DNA from 4 places in the Limosilactobacillus agrestimuris genome. Region 3 is predicted to be linked to each of the others. Evidence: predicted binding sites of a transcription regulator. Region 3 holds the regulator's gene; each other region holds the start of a gene.
The links. The regulator LexA, encoded in region 3, represses DNA repair genes until DNA is damaged. The targets are predictions, from matches to a motif close to CNAACANNTGTTNG.

Region 1 (4,453 bases), on a different contig from region 3:
CGCTCATGCTTTTCAATCCGCTTATTAATTTCACCAACTAAGTCATCAATTTGCCCCATTACTGGCCGAACTTCAATCGTCGGATCAAGCAAGCCAGTTGGCCGAATAATTTGTTGGACAACGTGATCAGTTTGTTCCATCTCATATGGACCCGGTGTAGCAGACATGTAGACAACCTGATTAACGTGCTTCTCAAACTCTGCCAATTTTAATGGCCGGTTATCAAGCGCACTTGGTAAACGGAATCCATAATCAATTAACATCTGTTTTCGTGCCCGATCCCCATTGTACATTCCCCGGACCTGAGGCATCGTTTGGTGAGATTCATCAACTACTAACAGAAAGTCCTTGGGAAAGAAGTCCAATAGTGTATACGGTGGTTCACCAGGCTTGCGTCCATCCATATACCGTGAATAGTTTTCGATTCCGTTACAGTAGCCCATTTCACGAAGCATCTCAATATCATAGGTTGTCCGTTGCTGAATTCGTTCAGCTTCAAGCAACTTTCCTTCATTTGTAAACTTCTTAACCTGCTTTTTCATATCGTTTTCGATCTGTGGAAGAGCCCGGTCCATAATTTCCTCACTGGTTAAAAAGTGGGTCGCCGGGAAGATTGATATATGTTCCCGATCCCCAATCACTTCACCAGTAAGGGCATCAACTTCACGAATCCGATCAATCTCGTCACCAAAAAATTCGATTCGTAGCGCCTTATCTTCTCGTGATGCCGGGAAAACTTCAACAACGTCCCCATGAACCCGGAAACGCCCCCGTTGAAAGTCAATATCATTTCGTTCAAACTGGATATTAACCAATTCTCTCAGTAATTGATCCCGTTCAATCTCTTGACCAACCCGCAACGAAACAACGTGGTTATGGTATTCACTTGGGTCCCCAAGTCCAAAGATACTAGAAACTGAAGCAACAACAATCACATCGTCACGTTCCATTAGCGAACTAGTTGCTGAGTGACGAAGTTCATCAATTTCATCATTAATTGAAGCATCCTTTTCAATATAGGTATCACTTGAAGGCACATATGCTTCTGGTTGGTAATAATCATAGTAGGAAACAAAGTATTCAACCGCATTGTGGGGAAAGAACTTCTTCATTTCACTGTATAGTTGACCTGCCAACGTCTTATTGTGAGACAAAATTAACGTTGGCTTATTTACATTTGCAATTACGTTGGAGATCGTAAAAGTCTTCCCAGTCCCAGTTGCCCCTAGTAGGATTTGCGACTTTTCTCCCTTTTCGATTCCAGTCGTTAATTCTTTAATTGCCTCTGGTTGATCACCAGTAGGTTGATAGTCAGAAACTAATTCAAAATTTTTATGAGGTTGGCGATATATCACAAGTAATCCTCCTCAGTACCTGAAAATGGAAGGCAACAATTTATCTCTGCTACCTTCCGTCTCAATGGTTACAATTATCCTCTTTAGTTTATCACCAGAACATGTATTCGTCTATCTATATGAAATGCTCAATTTGTCTTATTATAAAACAACAAATCAACGGAAATTAACTTTATCTTAATCCTGATTAGACATGGTTGAATCATAATTTTCCTCTCCGTATAATAGTAATGTTTAAATTTCACAAAAGAGAAAGTTGGAGATCAATGTTTAGTAGTTTAAAGCAAAAACGGGAACTTCAATTGGGGAGTTTATTTGTTGTTCTCGCAATCATTTGCTTTTTAGGAACCGCAAGTCAGTTGCTCACCCACCTGCAAGAAGCAACCTTACCCTTTATATTATGGTGGATTTTAAAAACATTTATTAGTACGACCGTATTATGGGTCCCAATCGCAATTGGGGCTAACCAACACCAAGGGCGATTTAATCGCCAAATTGCGGTATTAACCTTATGGATCGTCGGGGCAATTACCTTTACCTGGGCAAAGTTTACAACCCAACCAATAATTACCTCAGCCCAGCCATCTCCCGAACTCTACGTTGTCCAGCAGGTATTCATCACCTGGCTCATTTGTAGTGACTTTTACCTTTTCGCACACCCACTACAAAAGTTTTGCCATCGCTGGTCAACAGTTACCCGTCGACACTGGCTAATTGGGTTTTCATTTATTTTCTTGCTGATTAACCTTGTTAGTGGCTACGATGCCTTTGGTTTTCACCGGGGAACGAGTTTAATTTGGTTTATCTACCTTTTCGCACTTGGAGATTGGCTAGCAAATGATCGCGAATGGCTTAAGAAGTGGTCCAATGCTCGTTATTTCTTTTTAACAGTTATTAGTTTACTCTTTGCCGCCCTCATCACCTGGCTTAATATGAACCACGTTGACTATAGCCCCCACAGTGATTTGACTCCTGATACCCACTACCTATTAGGGATTAACCCGTATCAACCATTCTTACTTCTCACTTGTCTTATCATGACGGCGTGGTTCTTACGGACACAGGAGGAAAAACATGAAGATCAGCTTCTTCCTGTCATGGGACTCCTCCTCTTGAATTTTCTTGGGTTACCAATGCTTTTTACACCTTTACTATTACCTCAAGTAAGTTGGCAAGCAATAATTATCCTGGGAATTACGATTGTTGTTATTTTCAGTGCCATTATGATTCTTGTTAATTTCCTGGGAAATAAAATTAATTGGCAGTTAAACTATTGGAATCTTCTTCAAAGACTGAAGCACTTTAGCAAGCATTACTGGCCGGTCCTTTTAACTTACCTTATTCTTTGGGGAATTACGCTAGCCTCATTTGCGATTCTTTGGAATGGTAAATTTACTATGGTAGAGTGGATGCTTACCGAACGACCAAAAATTATCACGGTAAACGTCTTAATCATCTTTGCAATTGCCCTAATCTTGATGGCAATTACTAATCGCTGGTGGCTCAGTTCCGGAATCACAATAATCCTCTATCTTGGTTGGCTTGGTGCTTCTGTCCTAAAGATTGCTGCACGAAATGAGCCAATCATTCCGACTGACATTTCAACATTAACCGCTCCTGGAGAAATGCTTGGAATGGTTAACAAGTGGATAATTGCTTTTACATTAATTGCCATTATTGTTGCCCTCGTTGCTAGTTGGCAACTAGAAAAGCGCTATGGAAAGACTTGTCGTTTTAACCCAGCGATGCGAATCGTAATTGCTATCCTTTCCTGTATTTACCTTCTTAGTTTTAACTTAGCTAACCATAGTAATTCGATTGTTTATAAGCAATTACAAAATATTGATGACACTCCATATTTCTATTCTCAATTACGGGGCGCTAAAATGAATGGTACTCTTTTGCAGTTTGCCAATAATATCGATGTCCATGTGATGAGTAAACCTAAAGGATACTCACCAGCAACGATGGCGCACTTAGAAAAACGTTACGCAAAGATTGGCGCAGAAATTAATCGCAATCGAACCCATAATAGGGTTGGCAACCAAAACCTCGTGTTCGTTCTTAGCGAAAGTTATGCTGACCCGGCTAAAGTTCCCGGAATGAAAGTTAGTGGGGATCCGCTCCCTTACCTTCACCAATTAAAGAAACAAACTACTAGTGGATTAATGCTAAGTTCTGGTTATGGTGGTGGAACCGCAAATATGGAATACCAGGCATTAACTAGCCTTTCCATGGCTAACTTTTCGCCAACCTTACCGACTCCATATTCACAACTTGTTCCGTACCAAAAGCGGACTTTTACCATCAATAACCTCTTTAACTACAGTATTGGGATTCACCCCTTTACCGCTAACCTGTACAGTAGAAAAACTGTTTACAAGAAGTTTGGCTTTAACAAGTTCTATCATTTCGATGGTGGAGATAAACTTACTTACACCAATAAAATTCATAATAGTCCCCGAGTAAGTGATGATTCAGCTTATAAAGAGGTAACCCTCAACCTTAAGCGACAACCTTACGGTAAGTTTGTTCAATTAGCTACCATGCAAAATCACATGCCGTACGACCCAACATACTATGCTAAAAATAATTATCATGTTTCTGGTAAGGGCTTTAAGACTCCTGAACAGAAGGCGCAAATTGAAACTTATATTCAAGGGATCCATTATACCGATCAGGCATTGAAAGATTGGATCCATCAATTAGACAATCTAAATCAACCAACCACCGTCGTTTGGTACGGTGACCACCTTCCCGGGATTTATCACGGTCTGCCAATGGGAAAGTACGGTACCCAACTGCACGAAACTGATTACTTTATCTACAGCAATGCAGCTGCTCGCAAAATTAACCATAACCGTCTGACTTGGCAGCACCAGTTAGTTGGGCCAAATAACTTTGCTGCAATGGCCCTAGCTCAGATGGACGTCAAGGTTTCTCCATACTATGCTTTAATGACAGAAATTACAGAAAAGGTTCCAGCAAATTCTCTACCAACTAATGGAACCGCCAAGAATAATTCTGCCCACCAGGGAGGAATTGATTTCGTTAATGCTCAAGGTAAACATGTTAAACTCACGGTAAAGCAAAAGAAG
Region 2 (4,453 bases), on a different contig from region 3:
AATTGAGCACCTTTTCCTGCCTTTTTAGTCAGCTTAGTTAATTCATCATTAGTCCAGGCGTAAGTAATCTTTGTTTTTGCTCCCCGCCCAGTTTGCAAACGATATAACGGAGGTAAGGCAATATAAATTTTTCCTGCCTCAATCATTGGTCGCATATATTTATAGAAGAAGGTTAACAACAAGATTTGAATATGGGCCCCATCATCATCGGCATCCGTCATAATAATAATCTTATCGTAGTTAGAATCTTCAACGTTAAATTCAGAACCAGCACCGGCACCAACCGTATAGATAATGGTGTTCAACTCTTCATTCTTTAATACATCATCAAGCTTTGCTTTTTCAGTATTTAAGACTTTCCCCCGTAACGGCAAAATTGCTTGGTACTTCCGGTCACGTCCTTGCTTTGCAGAACCACCAGCGGAGTCACCTTCGACTAAGAAGAGCTCGTTTTTCTTTGCATTCTTTGATTGAGCAGGGGTTAACTTTCCGGAAAGGTTTCGTTCTTTTCGACTCTTTCGTTTACCACCACGAGCTTGGTTTCTGGCCTTTCGCGCTGCTTCACGGGCTTCACGGGCTTTGATTGATTTACGAATCAACATTTGAGCAAAGTCGCCATTTTCCATTAATGCATAGCCAAGTTGTTCACTAACGATGGAGTCAACAATTTTTCGTGCTTCAGGGGTTCCTAACTTATCCTTTGTCTGACCTTCAAATTGTAAAATTCGTTCAGGAATTCGAACGGAAACAACAGCGGTTAGTCCTTCACGAACATCACTACCCTCAAGGTTTTTATCTTTTTCCTTTAATAAACCAACTTTATGGGCATATTCGTTAAATGTCTTCGTCCAAGCACTTCTAAATCCTGCTTCATGGGTCCCACCATCAGGAGTCCGAACATTATTGACAAACGACAGTAGTGATTCAGAATAGCCATCATTATACTGGGCAGCTACTTCAACCTCAACACCATCTTGACTGCCATCAAAGTACAAAACTTTTCCCAGGGTATCTTTTCCCTCATTAAGGTAGGTAACAAATTCCTGAATACCATCCTTATATTGAAAGATATCTTGTTTTTCCTGATTTTTGCGTTTATCTGTTAAAACAATCTTAATTCCCTTTAAAAGAAAAGCAGATTCCCTTAAACGATTAGCTAAAGTATTGTAATCATAGACAGTAGTTGTAAAAATCGCTGGATCAGGCTTAAAAGAAACCATTGTCCCATTTCCGGCGCTAGTATGGCCTAATTTTTTCAAGGTTCCAATTGGTTGTCCACCATCTTTAAACTTTTCTTGATAACGCTCATGATCTCGCACAATCGTTAAAGTTAAATTGGTAGACAAAGCGTTAACTACTGATGCCCCAACACCATGTAACCCTCCAGAAGTTTTATAACCATCTGATTGTCCAAATTTTCCACCGGCATGGAGAACAGTCATAATCACTTCAGGGGTTGGTTTACCTGAAGCGTGCATCCCTACTGGCATTCCCCGACCATGATCTTGGACAGTAATAGAATTATCAGCTTCAATAGTGACATTAATTTCATCACCATATCCAGATAATGCTTCATCAACCGCATTATCAACAATTTCGTATACGAGGTGGTGTAATCCTCGAGAATCCGTAGATCCAATATACATCCCCGGTCGTTTTCGAACGGCTTCAAGCCCTTTTAAGACCTGAATCGAGGATGCATCATACTTTACTTTCTTTGTGGCCACAAAATGACCTCCCTTTTCATTTTGAACATTTGTTCGGCTAGTATATTATACCCTAGTTCAAACAAGATTGTAATAGTTCAATTACAATCGTTAACAATAACGATAATACTTCATTTGATCATTATTTTGCAAACCGCATTTTAAAAAGTAGTTGACTTAGTAGCTTCCAGCAGCATTTCGTGCTATCTTAAATGGGTAGCTATTTTTAAGGAGTAAATTGAATGACAATTAAAATAATTGGAATGGTAATTGTTGCCTACCTTCTTGGTTCTATTCCATCAGGACTTTGGATTGGTCAAACTTTTTACCATAAAGATATTCGCAAACTTGGTAGTGGGAATATTGGAACCACTAACACTTTTCGTGAATTGGGGCCTAAAGCAGGAGTTGTTGTTCTCCTAATGGATGTTCTGAAAGGAACTTTAGCAGCAAGTCAACCATACTTATTGGGAGTTTCTCACTCTGTTAACCCACTGCTTATTGGTATCTTTGCCTCATTAGGGCATACTTTTTCGATTTTTGATCACTTCCATGGAGGAAAAGCAGTTGCAACTAGTGCTGGGATCCTATTAGCATATAATCCGCCATTATTTGCACTTGCCTGCGCAATTTTCATTGGGACATTATTGTTAACTAGTATGGCTAGTTGTGCCAGTATCGTTGGAATTACTTCAATCTTTATCATCGCTCTTTGTGAGCATGATCTGATTCTTAGCTGCGTTGCAGGAATTTTAACCGTATTAGTTCTCTGGCGACACAAGAGTAATATTATACGAATTCTTACTGGTAAAGAATCATTAGTGAGTTTCGGTCTCGTTTATTATTTAAAGAAAAAACACCAAAAATAGGGGTTTTGAAAAAGGCTCTAGCGTTCGGATTTTCCAAATACTAGAGCCTTTTTGTGTACTGTGCCAGAGTCTTTTAAGATCTGCAAGAAAATTATTACCAATTACTTTTTGATTTAAAATGGTTGGATACTATACTTATATGTATCATTATCCTGCGGTGCCAAGCGGTGCATCCCCTGTTTATGGAGTAATTTACCATCTGCATTAACATTATCCGCAATCCCCCACCATGGTTCAACACAAACCAGGTTAGCTTTAGCAGGATATGGCGACCATACTCCAACATGTTGGGTTCCTAAGGTATGAACATGAACACCATGGTTATTAACCGGATCGGTCAAAGTAGCAGTAAACTTTGCACCTTCAGTTTCAAAAATTATGGCATCATTCTTAAATAATTCATGGTTAATTGTTAATGGCTTTTGCATGTTAATCATAATTGGATTTTGTGAATCATTGTAAGGACCATCTAGTACGACCCGCGAATACTCTTCAGCAGGAGAAACACTTAATTGGACCTGTTCAAAGGCACCATCGTTGTTCAACGGCATGTTAAAACCAGGGTGAGCACCGATTGCATAAATTAGTGAATGTTTACTATCAGGGTTAGTAACCGCGTAATAAACATTTAACTGATCTCCAGCTAATTCATATGTTATCCGCAATTGAAAGACAAACGGAAAGACTTTTAATGTCTCTTCATCCTCTGTTTGTTCGAGAACAACTCGTGAACTAGTTTGATCAATTACCTTAAATTCACGATCACGAGCAAAACCATGCTGAGTCTGATGATATGTTTCACCCGCATATTCATATTGATCATCCTTTAGACGACCAACAAACGGAAAGAGGACTGGTGCTTGACGCTTCCATGAAGCAGGGTCACCTTGCCATAAATATTCAACCTGATTGTCATTCCGCCGAATACTATGTAATTGGGCTCCTAACTCAGCAATTTCAACAGTTAATTTATCGTTTTCTAGCTTAATCATAGTACCATTTCTCCTTAGTAAAAAGCTCTCTAACCGCATCATAGCAAATTAGAGAGCTCTTTTAAATTAGTAAACTAGTAAAATTTAGTAAAATTAAATGAAACCGTTTTACTATTTCTGTGGTGCTTCTTCATAATCACCGTTAGGACATACAACTTGGGTACCACCCTTGATCTTTTTCTCAACTAAGAAGTGACCATCTTTAGGGCAATTACGACCAATTGGCTTATCCCAAGAAACGAAGTCGCAATCTGGATAACGAGAACATCCATAGAAGGTTCGGTTCTTCTTTGACTTTCGTTCAACAACAGTTCCTTGACCACACTTTGGGCAAGTTATCCCAGTATCCTTAACAATTGCCTTGGTATTTCGACAATTTGGGAAACGAGAGCAAGCATAGAACTTACCATAACGTCCCATTTTAATTACCATTGGGGCCCCACAAATATCACAATCTATTCCGGCAAGTTCATCTTTCATTTCAATTTTAGCAACTTCGCTTTCAGCGGTGCTAACTTCCTTTGAGAATGGTTGGTAGAAACTATCAACAACCCTTACCCAATTCTGCTTTCCTTCTTCAATTTGATCAAGCTTACCTTCAACATCAGCAGTAAATTTAGCATTCACGATATCTGGGAACTGTTTTTCAATGATAGTGTTAACAATCTCACCAAGTTCTGTTGGTTCAAAATGACGTGAAACCAGGCGAACATAATAACGCCGTTGAATAGTATCTAGTGTTGGTGCATAGGTTGAAGGACGACCAACACCATTTTCTTCAAGGGTCTTAATCAAGGCCGCTTCGGTATACCGTGCAGGCGGTTGGGTAAAGTGTTGCGCAGGATTATCGCTTACCATTAGAGCACTATCACCCTCATTTAATTCA
Region 3 (4,453 bases):
CAAGGAGTTGATTTTTTCGTCATAATAATGCCAGTTATTATTCAGATTAAGATTGGATGATTTTATGCTATATTCATTTCTCGTTGCCATTATTCAACCATTTTTAAACTTAATTAATGGCAAGGCTAAGATTTACAATAAGGAAAATATACCCGACGGTAATTATATCATTATTGCCCCCCACCGGACATGGATGGATCCGGTCCTAATTGCTCTAGCGATCTACCCAAAGAAGTTTAGTTTTATGGCAAAAAAGGAGTTATTCAAAAATCCTTTAGCCGCCTTCTTCTTAAAGCGGCTCCATGCCTTCCCAGTCGACCGTAAAAATCCCGGTCCATCTGTTATTAAAAAGCCGGTCCAGATCCTGCGGAAGACCGATCTATCAATAATTATTTTTCCATCAGGTTCCCGCTATTCAAGCAAGTTAAAGGGTGGTGCTACTTTAATTGCCAAATTAGCGAATGTTCCCCTCGTTCCGGTTGTTTACCAAGGACCACTCAAGTTTGGTGAAATGTTTAAGCGGCAACCTCGCCACATTGCCTTTGGTAAGCCAATTTATGTTGACCGCAAAAACAAATTAGATGATGAAAGCCAGGCAAAGCTAGAAGATGAAATGCAAAGGGCTTTTGATGAACTAGACCACCAAATTAATCCAAATTACAAATATATTGTTCCACCAAAGCCAAAAGATGACGACTTTTAATTATAAATTGAAAGAAATCTGAGAATTAACCTTCTTGAGAGCCAAATAGACTTGCGCCGCTGCGTTATACTCTAAGACGGCTCTGGTTACGACGCGAAGCTAGCCTTTAGGATTCCCGTAATTAGACTTTATAAGTTTGAAACTATAAAAAATAGATTAAGGGTGAGAAAAACGTTTTGTTTTTCTCACCCTCTTATCTTTTAAAAATTACTTATTTGCTTTTTTGGCTTGCGCCTTCATGGTTTGCATCATTTGATGTAACTTTCGGCTAGATGGCTTCTGGCCCATTTGTAACATCATTGTCCGCAACATTTCTTCACTAATAGGTGGATTATTGCGAAGGTAGTTTTCCATGTAACGACGAGCACCAAAGAAACCGCCAACTAAACCGATTAGTAAGGCGAGGATTACCAATGAAATTGTTAATGCCACAACTACTTTCCTCCTTTTTTAGTTACTGTTCAATAGTACACGAAAGTAGTCGACTTGAAAAGGGCTAAACAATTTTAGTCATCCCGTAATCCCCTTTTCCGTTGAATTTCACGAACCTTTTCTGGAGTAACTTCCTTACCGTTATCATCAAAGATCCGCATCATTTCAATATTACTCCGCATTGCTTCACGAAAATTCTTAAGATATTCTTTTCTTAACTTTGCCCGCTCTTTTGTTTCGGCTTCCGTTAAACCTTCTTCTTTATTTTTGTGGGCAAGTTCATTAATTCGCTTTAATAACTTTTCCTGGTCTGTAGATTCAGCCATAATTATCTCCTCACATTCCATATATTCTTAAATTACTACCTTGATCTTAGCTAAATTGGTGGCTATTTTCAAGATATCTACTAATTAGCTTTTGTCGCGAACGTACGTTTGAAAATCATCATTCACTATGATATTCTAAGAATAATATCAATAGCCAAATGAGGTGTCAAAATGGCAAAAGCTGCAAGTCAAAAACAAATTGCCGTATTAAATTGCATTTATAAACACGTTAAGGATCACGGTTACCCACCAACAGTCCGCGAAATTTGCGGAACCGTTGGCCTTTCTTCCACCTCAACCGTCCATTCTCACTTAACTAACTTAATTAAGGAAGGCTACCTCCAAAAGGATCCTTCCAAACCACGGGCATTAGAAATCACTAAGCAAGGGCTTGATCTTCTCGGAATCGAACCAGAGCAAAAGGAGATTCCAATGCTCGGTGTAGTCACAGCTGGTCAACCGATTTTAGCCGTTCAAGATACCACTGACTACTTCCCTCTCCCTCCTTCGATTAAGGATGCATCTGGATTATTTATGTTAAAGATCCACGGGACGAGTATGATCAAGGCGGGAATCCTTGACAGGGATGACGTCATCGTCCGCAAGCAATCGACTGCAAAAGACGGTGAAATCGTGATCGCCATGACGAGTGATAATGAAGCCACTTGCAAGCGTTTCTACCGCGAACCAGAAAACAAACGCTACCGTCTTCAGCCCGAAAACGATACGATGGCACCGATTTACTTAGATAACGTTACAATTCTTGGAAAAGTGATTGGTTTATATCGTGATCATATATTCTAATAGATATATCACCATTAAAGCATAGCAGAAACCTAAAGTAGTTATGTTGTGCTTTTTCTTTTGCGCTCAACTAACCATACCAGAAGCATCACAATCATAACATCTGGTAAGGTATTCCCTACTGGCAAGTCAATTAACATCAAGCACCGGTAAACGATGAAGCCAATCAACCAGAGATTGAAGTTCCGCCAATTAATCCGTTGGTCGCGATTATCAAAATGGAAAACAAAGCGGTCCATAATCTGAATCGTAATCATTGGAGTAAACACGGAACCAATGATATAGAGAAAGTTACTGAAATTATCCATCGGCAAAATAATCGCTCCCAGAACGCCAAAGACCGTTACCAAGATCGCGGTCGAGCGAGATGACCACTTAACTTTTAGTGTCTGGGCAGAAACACCAGCGGAATAAGCATCCATAAAGGTCGTGGTGACTGTCGAGAGGAGAACAATAGCTAAGCCACCTAGGCCAACTCCAGCATCGAGCATAATTTTAGCAATATTGGTTTCACCGGTTAGGAGGGTTGCACCCAGCCCAACAATGGCCATCCAGCAACTAATCACCCCATAAGTAACCGCACTAACGCCACTTGCCTGAGCGGGTTCCTGGGCTACCGAAGTATAATCTGAAATCAAAGGTAACCAAGAAAGGGGCATCGAGACCGCTAATTCAAGGCCTTGACCAAATGACAAGTTGCCAAAGCGACTATCAACGTGGGGTTCTGTGAAGATGAGGTAGCAAAGGCCAACCGTCAGTAACAATAAAGCAGCTAGCGCAATCAAATTGAGCCACTTTAGTCGTCGAATTCCAATAACCAACCATAAAATGATCAAAATCCCAATTAACAGGCACCATGTCGGTTGACCAAGTTGCCAGAGTCCATCAGCCGCTAATGAACCATCATAAATCATAATCCCGGTCCAACCGACTAACTGGAGGACATTCAATAACGCAAAAAACAACGCCCCAATTTGACCAAAGCTCAGTTTAACCGATTCCATTGCACTAATTCGTAACTGACCGCCAATTACTCCCGAAAGGAAAAGAAGACTACAACCAATAAGGTGGCCTAAAATAATCGCGATAATTCCTTTCGTCATTCCTAATGGCGCCAAATACGTTCCTGTCAGGATCTCGGCAATTGAGATTCCTGCTCCACACCAAATCATTCCATTCTCAAACAGTGACGTCCTATGTTGCATCAGTTCCACCATCCTTTACATGATTAGCGGAACTTGATCCTGATAAAGAAAAGTCGACCAGGTTCAAAACCTGATCGACTTTAAAATTCTTAATTGAATTCCCTCCGTTGGCATTATCCAAATCAGGTCCCATGGGTCGAAGATCACATCTTCCTCTCAGCCTGTTATACAAGCTCCCCGTTTATTGTTAATTACAGTATAACACTTTTGTCCAAGATTAATTTTCGCCCTTACCATAAACCCGCTTGTAATCTTTTTGTCCCTTAAGAACAAACGGTGCTGGATCCTTTTCCCAGTCAAGCTCTACATCATCAGGATTCATCCCTAATTGAGAATTAAATTGCTGTTCGTATTCTTCAATTGATACCTGATGACGATCAGCTAAGTCCGCTTTAACGTTACTGAGGTATTTTTCAAAACCATCTTGTAAAATTCCACTGTAGAATTCACCTTCAGCTCCGGAGCCATAGCTAAAGAGTCCAATCCGGTCACCAGCTTTAACCTGACCATTTTGCAATAGCGACATCAAGCCAAGGTAAAGTGAACCAGTATACAAGTTTCCTACTTCACGACAGTACTTTTGACTTGCGGTTAATTGTTCCCGCATCTTCTCTGCAATTGGGGAATGATCATCCTGGAGTAATCCTTCAAGAGCCTTCTTCCCCATCTTGGTAAAGGGAAGGTGAAATGCGAGCGCAGCAAAATCATCGAGTTGGCGACCCGTTAATTGACGATAGCGTTGCCAGCATTGGAGGAAGAATTCAATGTAAACGTTAGTCGAGTACTTCCCGTCAACATGCGCCTCAGTGGCATAGAGTGGCCGCCAGAAGTCCATGACGTCCTTAGTGTATGATACCGCCGTATCTTCGAGCGCCAAGACATGCGGGGTAGCTGTGATCAACATTGCGACCGCGCCAGCACCCTGGGTCACTTCACCCGGAGTTTCTAAGCCGTACCGGGCAATATCAGCCGCAATTACCAAG
Region 4 (4,453 bases), on a different contig from region 3:
TATCTCTATACAGTACTAGCACAAGGATTTGTTCGGTATCGGTGGTTTATTACCTACTTGTTTGGTGCAAGTCCAATTGCGGAAGAGAATTATTTTGAAAATGGAAAGGGACCAGCTCATCCGTTACGCAGTATTCGGCAAAGCAAGTATGGGTTTGGGACGAAATTTACGGGTGATTTTACAAATCTTGACCGCTATATTTCACGAATTGAAAAGGGCGTTAAGGATGGTATTTTGACGTCAGATTATGAATTCCATGGTTCTGTCCGGTTTAAAGGTAACCGGAACTTGAAGGATCTCCCCAAAAATGGAATTGAATACCTTGAACTGCGAATGTTGGATCTGGACCCAAGTAGTTCAGTAGGAATTCGTACCGGGACACTACGCTTTATCCGGTTACTTGCTAGCTACTTTATTATGCATCCAGGATTAAACGATGATGATGTTAATGATATTTTGAAAAATGCTGACCGAATGAACGAAGTAGTTGCCGAGGAGGATCCGCGACAACCATGTACTTATCAAGCAACCGCACGGGCCCTTATTAAGAGTCTCGAACGTTACGCAAACCAGATCCAATTAGGACCAGAATATGCTGAAGTACTGGAAGATTTAGAAGACCGGGTCGAAAATCCTCTAACGACGCCAAGCGCAAAGTTACTAAACTATGTAAAAGGTGACTCACTAACGGAATATGCACTTCGGAGAGCTAAACGTTACCAAGCAGCTGCTCAGGAATCAATTAACCCGTTTAAAGGCTTTGAAGATAAAAAGATCTACACAGCTGATGAGTTACGAAAAGCTCTGAGTTAGTTTAGAGTTGATAGCAAAAGTTACTTTATAAGCATAAATAGAGCTCCAAAGTTCGGTATTACCGATCTTTGGAGCTCATTATGTTTTATATTTCAAGCTAAATGGTAGCTAATGTATTAAGCTTATTACTTTTGCGCACGGTGAATTAAGTCGGCAAAGAGTGCTTGAGAATAGTCGTAGTGTTTGAACATGTTTTCTGGATGCCATTGAACGGCAAGGACCCGATCATTATCGATTGATTCAATTGCTTCAGGGATCTGATCATCAGCCCGTGCGGTAACTCTAAGGGTATTTCCGATTTGATTTAAGGCTTGATGGTGACGAGAGTTAACGTAAGGTCGCGTCCCAACCAGGGTAAAGATTCGACTATCCTGTTCAACATTGACGTGATGAGAGGGAAAGTTGCCGGGAGCATCCTGTGAATGCTTGAGTGTTTGTCGAGGGTCTTCTGAGAGGTCTTGAAAGATAGTTCCGCCGAGGGCAACGTTAATTATCTGCATTCCTCGACAGATTCCCATTAAAGCCTTATTAGCTTTTAGGGCGGCCCTTACAAGCGCAACTTCAAATTGATCACGTTTGAAGTACGTTGGTCCCAGTTTTTGGTGGGGTTCTTCCCCATAAAAAGTTGGATCAACGTCACTTCCACCAGCAAAAATAATTCCATCAAATAAGTCAAGATAGTTTGGGATAAGTTTTGGATCCACACTGGGGAAGATCACGGGGAGCCCTCCTGATTTTAGGACTGCTTCAATTAACGGTCGTGGGGCAAAAGCTGCATTTCGTTCGTTGATGATGTTTGTCGCTTCAGTTAAAGTGTCAGCTGGAATAGCAATTCGTGGTTTCATATTTAGTCTCCTAATTTTTTAATAGCATTATAATAGAATTTTAATAGAGAGGAAAGGAGAATTAAAAAACTACTCAAAAAAAGAAAAAACTATATAATAGTAAGTGAGGAAGAAGTGAATAATTTGATCGAATTAACAAGTATTAACTCAAAACTAAATTTAAGTAACGGTACCCAAATTCCATGTGTGGGTTACGGAACTTTCCGAACACCCGCTAATGTAGCCGAGAAGGCAGTTGCAGATGCAATCAAGGTTGGGTATCGGCATATTGATACAGCAGCCGTATATGGGAACGAAGAGGCGGTTGGTAAAGGAATTAAAGATTCAGGAATCGACCGGAAGGACCTCTTTGTCACCAGTAAATTGTGGAATGATAGCCGCGGTTACGACTCAACCAAGAAAGCTTTCCAGGAAACGTTGGATCGTCTCCAAATGGATTATTTAGACCTCTACCTGATTCACTGGCCAGCAAACCAAAAGCAGTTTGGAACAAAAGCAAGTGAGATCAACGCTGAAACTTGGCGGGCCATGGAAGATTTGTACAATGAGGGGAAGATTAAGGCAATCGGATTAAGTAACTTTATGCCTCACCACATTGTTGAACTTATGAAGACGGCTAAAGTTGCCCCTGCAGTTGATCAAATTGAGGTTCACCCAGGTTGGCCGCATACTGAACAGGTAAAGTACCTTCAAGCTCATAACATTCTTGTGGAAGCTTGGGCTCCGCTTGGTGGTCAGGGAGCACATGTAATGACGAACCCAACAATTCTGCAAATTGCTGACAAGTATGGTAAAACAGCTGCTCAAGTTTGTTTACGGTGGATTATTCAACAGGGAATTGTCCCACTACCAAAGTCAGTTCATGAAAACCGGATGATCCAAAATAAGGAAATTTTTGATTTTTCATTAGCCGATGATGAAATGAAGAAGATTAGCTTATTGACTAACCTTGGTGGTCAATGTGCTGATCCAGATGAAGCAGATTTCTAAAGTGCCATAATTGAAAAGATCCCAGAGTTTGAGTATTTCGAGCTTTGGGATCTTTTTAACTTTGCTTATCGACCGTTTGTTCGATAAAATGCTATAATAAATAAAAATAGTAAGGGAGCGCCGTTGATGGCAGGTCAGCAAAGAATCTATATTGCAATTGATTTGAAGTCTTTTTATGCTTCCGTTGAGTGTATCGCTCACCACTTGAATCCATTAAATGCTAATTTAGTGGTTGCAGATAGCTCACGGACGAATAAAACAATTTGTCTAGCTGTTTCGCCAGCATTGAAGCAGTTTGGCGTTCCTGGACGTCCCCGACTTTACGAAGTTCAACAAATCGTTGACCGAATTAATAGGGAGCGGGCAAAGAAGGCTACCTGTCATCACTTATCCAAACATAGTTCAATTTACCGGGGAAAGTTATTAAAGTCACCTAACTTACGGGTAGGCTTTCGAATCGTTTCACCACGGATGCAATTTTACATGGAGCGCAGTGCAGAAGTTTATGGGATCTATTTGCGCTTTATTAAGCCTGAAAATATCCACGTTTATTCGATTGATGAGGTGATGATGGATGTTACAGATTACCTTGTTGAACATCAGGTCTCGCCACACACGTTAGCCAAGCAGATTATCCAACAGATCCAGTTAGAAACGGGTCTTACCGCAACAGCCGGGATCGGGACCAATCTCTACCTTGCAAAGGTGGCAATGGATATTGTGGCTAAAAGGATCCCAGCTGATCAAGATGGTGTCCGGATTGCACAAATGAATGAATACCAATACCGACGATATCTCTGGGCTCACCAACCACTAACAGATTTTTGGCGAGTTGGCCGTGGCTATACTAAGAGGTTAGAGAAGTTAGGCTTACACACGATGGGAGACATTGCCCGTTGTTCAATTGGTAAGTTATCGGATCAATTAAATGAAGAGGTCCTATACCGCGAGTTTGGAAAAAATGCCGAACTATTAATTGATCACGCCTGGGGACACGAGACAGCGACGATTGCCGATATAAAGAATTACCATTCCGAAGAACACGGCATCTATTCTAGCCAGGTCCTGATGAAACCATATAAGTACCGTGAGGGATTGGCGGCTGCTCTGGGGATGGTTGATTCAGTTGCTTTAACCATGGTAAAACGTCATGTTGTGAGTGCTGATTTTGGGATTGTTATCCATTATGATCCACAAAACCTCCAGTATGCACCAAACTACCAGGGACCAGTAGTAGAGGACTTTTATGGACGGAGAACCGCTAAACCAAGTCACGCGCATCAGAAACTAGAATTGCCGACAGCTTCAAGCTCAGAATTGCGCCAGATTTATAAACAACTATACGAGAAGTGTGTTAATCCGCACCTCCTGATAAGGAAAATAACGTTAATTTCGACTCATATGGTGGATGAAGAGGTTGCGGCTAAAACGGCTCGCTTTAAACAGACTAACCTTTTTGAAGATCCCCAAAAAGAAATTAGGCAAGAAAGAACTGCAGCAATCAAACGGCAACGGGATCAAAAACTCCAAGCAACAATCCTTAAACTACAACAAAAACTTGGTGATAAGAATGTTATTCTTCACCTGGGAGATTTGCGAAAAGGATCAACAACGAAGGAACGAAATGACCAAATTGGGGGACACCGGGCATAATGATAGATGAAAAGAAAATAATTGAACAAAAATTATTTAGCGACACTTCTCGGTATAATGACATTATTAATCGTCCTTACCAACCATCAAAGGGACATTTACCAATGCCTCGCTCTGATCGTGCTGGGCAGTTCGCGCCCTTTGCTGCCTTA

Region 1: the regulator LexA is predicted to act here: its motif matches at 1,452-1,465, upstream of uvrB (excinuclease ABC subunit UvrB).
Region 2: the regulator LexA is predicted to act here: its motif matches at 1,750-1,763, upstream of parE (DNA topoisomerase IV subunit B).
Region 4: the regulator LexA is predicted to act here: its motif matches at 2,718-2,731, upstream of NFR46_RS02080 (Y-family DNA polymerase).

The regions. Positions count from the first base shown of each region.
Region 1 covers NZ_CALPCW010000005.1:55,950-60,402, reverse strand. The annotation lists gene uvrB (excinuclease ABC subunit UvrB) at 1-1,355, opposite strand, end outside; gene NFR46_RS04825 (LTA synthase family protein) at 1,622-4,453, shown strand, end outside.
Region 2 covers NZ_CALPCW010000006.1:29,011-33,463, reverse strand. The annotation lists gene parE (DNA topoisomerase IV subunit B) at 1-1,727, opposite strand, end outside; gene plsY (glycerol-3-phosphate 1-O-acyltransferase PlsY) at 1,949-2,575, shown strand; gene NFR46_RS05220 (aldose 1-epimerase family protein) at 2,689-3,567, opposite strand; gene topA (type I DNA topoisomerase) at 3,679-4,453, opposite strand, start outside.
Region 3 covers NZ_CALPCW010000003.1:59,015-63,467, reverse strand. The annotation lists gene NFR46_RS03105 (lysophospholipid acyltransferase family protein) at 65-703, shown strand; gene NFR46_RS03100 (YneF family protein) at 911-1,135, opposite strand; gene NFR46_RS03095 (DUF896 domain-containing protein) at 1,210-1,461, opposite strand; gene lexA (transcriptional repressor LexA) at 1,633-2,265, shown strand; gene cytX (putative hydroxymethylpyrimidine transporter CytX) at 2,307-3,470, opposite strand; TPP riboswitch at 3,552-3,660, opposite strand; gene NFR46_RS03080 (hydroxymethylglutaryl-CoA synthase) at 3,688-4,453, opposite strand, start outside.
Region 4 covers NZ_CALPCW010000002.1:80,536-84,988, reverse strand. The annotation lists gene NFR46_RS02095 (glutamate--cysteine ligase) at 1-813, shown strand, start outside; gene NFR46_RS02090 (gamma-glutamyl-gamma-aminobutyrate hydrolase family protein) at 939-1,658, opposite strand; gene NFR46_RS02085 (aldo/keto reductase) at 1,782-2,648, shown strand; gene NFR46_RS02080 (Y-family DNA polymerase) at 2,775-4,301, shown strand; gene NFR46_RS02075 (hypothetical protein) at 4,301-4,453, shown strand, end outside.